Regions from separate parts of the Peribacillus sp. TH14 genome, predicted to be linked through region 3. Evidence: a T-box and tRNA genes for the amino acid it is inferred to sense, from the RefSeq annotation. Region 3 holds a T-box; the other regions hold tRNA genes.
What was found. The T-box of region 3 lies ahead of JFU50_RS17630 (valine--tRNA ligase). A T-box ahead of a tRNA ligase gene usually reads a tRNA of that ligase, here a tRNA-Val.

Region 1 (2,302 bases), 1.8 Mb from region 3:
CGTTCAAGCCGTTCGACAATCCCTGCACAGCGGATTGCACTCGGTCCCATATCCACCCCTCGTCTCGCCTGACCAAGATCCATAGGTAGACCGATAATGGAAATTTTCTGAATAGACATATAATTCCCCCTTTCTACCATTTTATATCTTATATGCCTAGTGGTTCAACTGAACATTTATATGTATAAAGATGCAGCTAATTAGCTTTTTTACCGTATTTACTCTTTGTCTTAAAATCCCTAATTGAACCGTTCTCTTATTAGAAGGTAAAAGTAATAAAAGTTAGATATTTAAAATAAAAAAAGTCTTAAGCCGTAATCGGCTTAAGACGTAAGTTTTAGTGTATGTAGTTAGATGGTGGAGCCTAGCGGGATCGAACCGCTGACCTCCTGCGTGCAAGGCAGGCGCTCTCCCAGCTGAGCTAAGGCCCCTAAAGGAATAAATATATAGTAAGCGGAAGACGGGATTCGAACCCGCGACCCCAACCTTGGCAAGGTTGTATTCTACCACTGAACTACTTCCGCAAATGGCTGGGCTAGAAGGGATCGAACCTTCGCATGACGGAATCAAAATCCGTTGCCTTACCGCTTGGCTATAGCCCAATATATAATATGTATAATTAATATTCAACAAAATAAAAAGGTGGTAATCATATATTTCCCTTTTACAGAGAATATATAACTGATCCACAGGTTTTTATTAAAATGGTGGAGGGGGGCAGATTCGAACTGCCGAACCCGAAGGAGCGGATTTACAGTCCGCCGCGTTTAGCCACTTCGCTACCCCTCCGCAATATATGGTTGTAAATGGTGCCGGCAAGAGGACTTGAACCCCCAACCTACTGATTACAAGTCAGTTGCTCTACCAGTTGAGCTACACCGGCAAATATTTTTAAAATAAAATGGTGGAGGATGACGGGATCGAACCGCCGACCCTCTGCTTGTAAGGCAGATGCTCTCCCAGCTGAGCTAATCCTCCGGACTAATAAGTATATAATGGTGACCCGTACGGGATTCGAACCCGTGTTACCGCCGTGAAAGGGCGGTGTCTTAACCGCTTGACCAACGGGCCGATATTTTATGATAATAGATAGATTGGGAAGCTCCCAAGCGGATTCGAACCGCTGACCTCTTCCTTACCATGGAAGTGCTCTACCTACTGAGCTATGGAAGCATATGGCTCCGCAGGTAGGACTCGAACCTACGACCGTTCGGTTAACAGCCGAATGCTCTACCACTGAGCTACTGCGGAATAATATAATGTTTCCTAATACTCATTTAAAGATTTTAAATGAATAGCCTGGCAACGTCCTACTCTCACAGGGGGAAACCCCCAACTACCATCGGCGCTGAAGAACTTAACTTCCGTGTTCGGAATGGGAACGGGTGTGACCTCTTCGCCATCATTGCCAGACTATATTCATTTTTTTGAAGAAATTTTCATTCCTTCAAAACTAGATAATAAGAAGGTATTTCATTTTTTAAAGCGTGGTTAAGTCCTCGATCTATTAGTATCAGTCAGCTCCACATGTCGCCACGCTTCCACCTCTGACCTATCAACCTGATCATCTTTCAGGGATCTTACTAGCTTGCGCTATGGGAAATCTCATCTCGAGGGGGGCTTCATGCTTAGATGCTTTCAGCACTTATCCCGTCCGCACGTAGCTACCCAGCTATGCCTTTGGCAAGACAACTGGTACACCAGCGGTGCGTCCATCCCGGTCCTCTCGTACTAAGGACAGCTCCTCTCAAATTTCCTGCGCCCGCGACGGATAGGGACCGAACTGTCTCACGACGTTCTGAACCCAGCTCGCGTACCGCTTTAATGGGCGAACAGCCCAACCCTTGGGACCGACTACAGCCCCAGGATGCGATGAGCCGACATCGAGGTGCCAAACCTCCCCGTCGATGTGGACTCTTGGGGGAGATAAGCCTGTTATCCCCGGGGTAGCTTTTATCCGTTGAGCGATGGCCCTTCCATGCGGAACCACCGGATCACTAAGCCCGACTTTCGTCCCTGCTCGACTTGTAGGTCTCGCAGTCAAGCTCCCTTGTGCCTTTACACTCTACGAATGATTTCCAACCATTCTGAGGGAACCTTTGGGCGCCTCCGTTACTCTTTAGGAGGCGACCGCCCCAGTCAAACTGCCCACCTGACACTGTCTCCCACCCCGATAAGGGGCGCGGGTTAGAATTTCAATACAGCCAGGGTAGTATCCCACCAACGCCTCCACCGAAGCTAGCGCTCCGGCTTCTCAGGCTCCTACCTATCCTGTACAAGCTGTACCAAAATTCAATATCAG
Region 2 (2,302 bases), 1.7 Mb from region 3:
GAAGATTCCCTACTGCTGCCTCCCGTAGGAGTCTGGGCCGTGTCTCAGTCCCAGTGTGGCCGATCACCCTCTCAGGTCGGCTACGCATCGTCGCCTTGGTGAGCCATTACCTCACCAACTAGCTAATGCGCCGCGGGCCCATCTATAAGTGACAGCTAGAGGCCGTCTTTCCATCTTCTCTCATGCGAGAAAAGAACGTATCCGGTATTAGCTCCGGTTTCCCGAAGTTATCCCAGTCTTATAGGCAGGTTGCCCACGTGTTACTCACCCGTCCGCCGCTAATCTCAGGGAGCAAGCTCCCATCGATTCGCTCGACTTGCATGTATTAGGCACGCCGCCAGCGTTCGTCCTGAGCCAGGATCAAACTCTCCGAAGAAATGTTTGACTTGCTCATTTTGCTTTTTTGATAGTGTGTGCTCACTTAAAATTTAACGTTGGCGCTTTGTTTTGTTCAGTTTTCAAAGAGCAATATTTGATTCCTTTAAAGAATCAACTTTTACATCATATCAAAGCTTGTTTAGCTTGTCAAGTTTTTTTGGTGGAGCCTAGCGGGATCGAACCGCTGACCTCCTGCGTGCAAGGCAGGCGCTCTCCCAGCTGAGCTAAGGCCCCAAAAATCAATGGTCGGGAAGACAGGATTCGAACCTGCGACCCCTTGGTCCCAAACCAAGTGCTCTACCAAGCTGAGCTACTTCCCGAAAAAACATGGTGCGCCCGGCGGGAGTCGAACCTACAACCTTCTGATTCGTAGTCAGATGCTCTATCCAATTGAGCTACGGGCGCATATTAAGATGGTGCCGAGGACCGGAATCGAACCGGTACGGTAGTCACCTACCGCAGGATTTTAAGTCCTGTGCGTCTGCCAGTTCCGCCACCCCGGCATAAATAAATAGTGGAGCGGAAGACGGGATTCGAACCCGCGACCCCAACCTTGGCAAGGTTGTATTCTACCACTGAACTACTTCCGCAAACATGCGGGTGAAGGGACTTGAACCCCCACGCCTTGCGGCGCCAGATCCTAAGTCTGGTGCGTCTGCCAATTCCGCCACACCCGCATAATAAAATGGTGAGCCATGAAGGATTCGAACCTTCGACCCTCTGATTAAAAGTCAGATGCTCTACCAACTGAGCTAATGGCTCATAGAAACTATTTATAAATGCTATATTAAGCTTGTATGAAAATGGTGCCGGCAAGAGGACTTGAACCCCCAACCTACTGATTACAAGTCAGTTGCTCTACCAGTTGAGCTACACCGGCAGGTGTAAAAATGGTGGAGGATGACGGGATCGAACCGCCGACCCTCTGCTTGTAAGGCAGATGCTCTCCCAGCTGAGCTAATCCTCCATATGAAACTGCTTGGCGGCGTCCTACTCTCACAGGGGGAAACCCCCAACTACCATCGGCGCTGAAGAGCTTAACTGCCGTGTTCGGAATGGGAACGGGTGTGACCTCTTCGCTATCGCCACCAAACAATAAAGGAACGTTGTTCCTTCAAAACTAGATAATAAGAAGGTATTTCATTTTTTAAAGCGTGGTTAAGTCCTCGATCTATTAGTATCAGTCAGCTCCACATGTCGCCACGCTTCCACCTCTGACCTATCAACCTGATCATCTTTCAGGGATCTTACTAGCTTGCGCTATGGGAAATCTCATCTCGAGGGGGGCTTCATGCTTAGATGCTTTCAGCACTTATCCCGTCCGCACGTAGCTACCCAGCTATGCCTTTGGCAAGACAACTGGTACACCAGCGGTGCGTCCATCCCGGTCCTCTCGTACTAAGGACAGCTCCTCTCAAATTTCCTGCGCCCGCGACGGATAGGGACCGAACTGTCTCACGACGTTCTGAACCCAGCTCGCGTACCGCTTTAATGGGCGAACAGCCCAACCCTTGGGACCGACTACAGCCCCAGGATGCGATGAGCCGACATCGAGGTGCCAAACCTCCCCGTCGATGTGGACTCTTGGGGAGATAAGCCTGTTATCCCCGGGGTAGCTTTTATCCGTTGAGCGATGGCCCTTCCATGCGGAACCACCGGATCACTAAGCCCGACTTTCGTCCCTGCTCGACTTGTAGGTCTCGCAGTCAAGCTCCCTTGTGCCTTTACACTCTACGAATGATTTCCAACCATTCTGAGGGAACCTTTGGGCGCCTCCGTTACTCTTTAGGAGGCGACCGCCCCAGTCAAACTGCCCACCTGACACTGTCTCCCACCCCGATAAGGGGCGCGGGTTAGAATTTCAATACAGCCAGGGTAGTATCCCACCAACGCCTCCACCGAAGCTAGCGCTCCGGCTTCTCAG
Region 3 (2,302 bases):
CTTACGGCACTCGAAGCGGTCCATACCTTCGTATTTACCGGCCTTTTCATTCATCGAACCGTCTTCATGCATGACAAGGATGCGCTCCAAATTGTGACGGTTCCCAATTTCAAAGTCATTCGGATCATGGGCAGGTGTAATTTTAACCGCACCAGAACCGAATTCCATATCCACATAATCATCACCGACAATCGGAATTTCTCGACCTGTAATTGGCAAGCAAACCATTTTACCGATTAAATGCTTATAACGGTCATCTTCAGGGTGTACGGCAACAGCAGAATCGCCAAGCATGGTTTCTGGGCGAGTTGTAGCTATTTCAATTTCACCTGATCCGTCAACTAATGGATATTTCATATGGTAAAATGCGCCCTGAACATCTTTGTAAATAACCTCGATATCAGATAACGCTGTTTTCGTTGATGGATCCCAGTTGATAATGTATTCCCCGCGATAAATCAAGCCTTTGTTATAAAGGGACACGAATACTTCACGTACCGCTTTAGAAAGCCCATCATCAAGCGTGAAGCGCTCACGTGTATAATCAAGACCAAGACCAAGCTTTGACCATTGTTCACGGATATGACTCGCATACTCCTCTTTCCATTTCCATGTTTCTTCTACAAACTTCTCACGGCCTAAGTCGTAACGGCTTACGCCTTCTGCACGAAGCTTTTGTTCAACTTTTGCTTGCGTAGCGATACCAGCATGGTCCATACCTGGCAACCATAAAACGTCATAGCCTTGCATCCGTTTCATGCGAGTTAATATATCTTGAAGTGTTGTATCCCAAGCATGGCCTAGGTGCAGCTTACCTGTTACGTTCGGCGGTGGAATGACAATCGTATATGGCTCTTTTTTGTCATCACCTTTTGTTTCAAAAAACTTTCCATCAAGCCACCACTTATAGCGGCCTTTCTCTATCGTCTGCGGATCATATTTAGTCGGCATCGAAATTTGGTTCTCTTCCATAATCATTTCCTCCTTTTAAGGGCATAAAAAAAACTTCCATCATCACAAAAGGACGAAGGAAGTTGTTCGCGGTGCCACCTTTTTTCCGAAAAAGAAAAGAATCTTCTTCGGCTCTCAAATGGGATAACGGCTCTTCACCGGCCATCGCTACTAAATAACTTTCACGAAAACTGCTCGCGGACGACTTCTGATGCTGCCAACTTAGAAACCTCTCACCAACGGTTCCCTCTCTGAAAAGCGCATTTCATCTTACTATTTCCGGTCTTTGCATTCATTTATATTCATATGTAAAATCACTAAACGCATATAGTATATAGTACAAAAAAAATAGGGCTCCAGTCAATCATCTTTCGAATACTTTCTTAAAGTATTCTCACTTTAGGCTATTAAATCTTGCCATTCAGTCTTTTCTTTATTCTATCCTCTAAGATAAGTTCCTGTGACGGCTTTCTCACCTTTTCCACCTCATACCCATAGAATATAAGAAGTCCTACAAAGGAAGGTAATAATATGAAACGAAAATATTCCCCTTATACTTTACCGCCTTGGATGAAAAAATTCCGCGGTGTTTGCCAGCAGTTCATTATCCCTTTTATAGTATTCCAAGGGTTGCGGACGCTGATTTTCCCTACTTTCTTCGATATGCTTCTGCTAATCGCATTTATTTTCTTAGCTATGTCTTTATATTTCGAATGGATTTAATTATTCCCCTACAGAAAAAAAATATACATGACTGGAGGTAATCCAATCATGTATATTTAGCTTGGGGGTGATTGCTCTTCTTTAACAGCTTCAGTAGCCGCCTTTTTCTTCTGTTCAATATCTTCGATTTTCATCACCATATATTCAATATTCTTCAGGAGCCAAAATTGCCGCTGCAGTTGGGTTACATTATCTAGTTCTGTTCTATGGCCTCTGCCGTCCGAATAATTCTTCACTATATCTAGAGCCGATCCCGGAAAAGCAAGATAGCTTTGCATCAGCAGCAATTCTTCTTCTTTTAACGGGAAATAACGGAGATAGTTATATAGCCAATCGACACAGTCATCACATTGGACAGGATAGGTCCTCGCCGATTTGACTAGGAATGGGAGTAAATCGAAATGAGGCGGTGCCGTATTCGAATTCTCGAAATTAATAAAGTAACCATATCCACGTTCATCATAAACAAAATGCTTTAATGAGACCTTTCCATGCGTGACAACAGTCCGGATTTTTTCACTTTCCTTAGTTTTTTCATACCACGTTTCAAACTTCTTAATCGAGTACCTCAGTGCCTGTGATATATCTGTGAAAAAGGAACAAACCGTCATTTCAAATGGAGACATAT

Region 1: it encodes a tRNA-Val, which carries the amino acid that the T-box ahead of JFU50_RS17630 (valine--tRNA ligase) is inferred to sense. The anticodon was not compared.
Region 2: it encodes a tRNA-Val, which carries the amino acid that the T-box ahead of JFU50_RS17630 (valine--tRNA ligase) is inferred to sense. The anticodon was not compared.

Annotation. Positions count from the first base shown of each region.
Region 1 covers NZ_JAEKEK010000001.1:1,852,795-1,855,096, forward strand. Annotated here, with positions in the region: gene rocF (arginase) at 1-119, opposite strand, end outside; tRNA gene JFU50_RS08910 (tRNA-Ala) at 356-431, opposite strand; tRNA gene JFU50_RS08915 (tRNA-Gly) at 453-524, opposite strand; tRNA gene JFU50_RS08920 (tRNA-Gln) at 528-602, opposite strand; tRNA gene JFU50_RS08925 (tRNA-Tyr) at 706-789, opposite strand; tRNA gene JFU50_RS08930 (tRNA-Thr) at 808-883, opposite strand; tRNA gene JFU50_RS08935 (tRNA-Val) at 903-978, opposite strand; tRNA gene JFU50_RS08940 (tRNA-Glu) at 997-1,071, opposite strand; tRNA gene JFU50_RS08945 (tRNA-Thr) at 1,101-1,173, opposite strand; tRNA gene JFU50_RS08950 (tRNA-Asn) at 1,177-1,251, opposite strand; rRNA gene rrf (5S ribosomal RNA) at 1,298-1,413, opposite strand; rRNA gene JFU50_RS08960 (23S ribosomal RNA) at 1,488-2,302, opposite strand, start outside.
Region 2 covers NZ_JAEKEK010000001.1:1,947,318-1,949,619, forward strand. Annotated here, with positions in the region: rRNA gene JFU50_RS09420 (16S ribosomal RNA) at 1-376, opposite strand, end outside; tRNA gene JFU50_RS09425 (tRNA-Ala) at 537-612, opposite strand; tRNA gene JFU50_RS09430 (tRNA-Pro) at 622-698, opposite strand; tRNA gene JFU50_RS09435 (tRNA-Arg) at 707-783, opposite strand; tRNA gene JFU50_RS09440 (tRNA-Leu) at 793-881, opposite strand; tRNA gene JFU50_RS09445 (tRNA-Gly) at 894-968, opposite strand; tRNA gene JFU50_RS09450 (tRNA-Leu) at 974-1,055, opposite strand; tRNA gene JFU50_RS09455 (tRNA-Lys) at 1,065-1,140, opposite strand; tRNA gene JFU50_RS09460 (tRNA-Thr) at 1,183-1,258, opposite strand; tRNA gene JFU50_RS09465 (tRNA-Val) at 1,270-1,345, opposite strand; rRNA gene rrf (5S ribosomal RNA) at 1,356-1,471, opposite strand; rRNA gene JFU50_RS09475 (23S ribosomal RNA) at 1,533-2,302, opposite strand, start outside.
Region 3 covers NZ_JAEKEK010000001.1:3,634,415-3,636,716, reverse strand. Annotated here, with positions in the region: gene JFU50_RS17630 (valine--tRNA ligase) at 1-972, opposite strand, end outside; T-box leader at 1,018-1,247, opposite strand; gene JFU50_RS17625 (hypothetical protein) at 1,483-1,674, shown strand; gene ysxE (spore coat protein YsxE) at 1,731-2,302, opposite strand, start outside.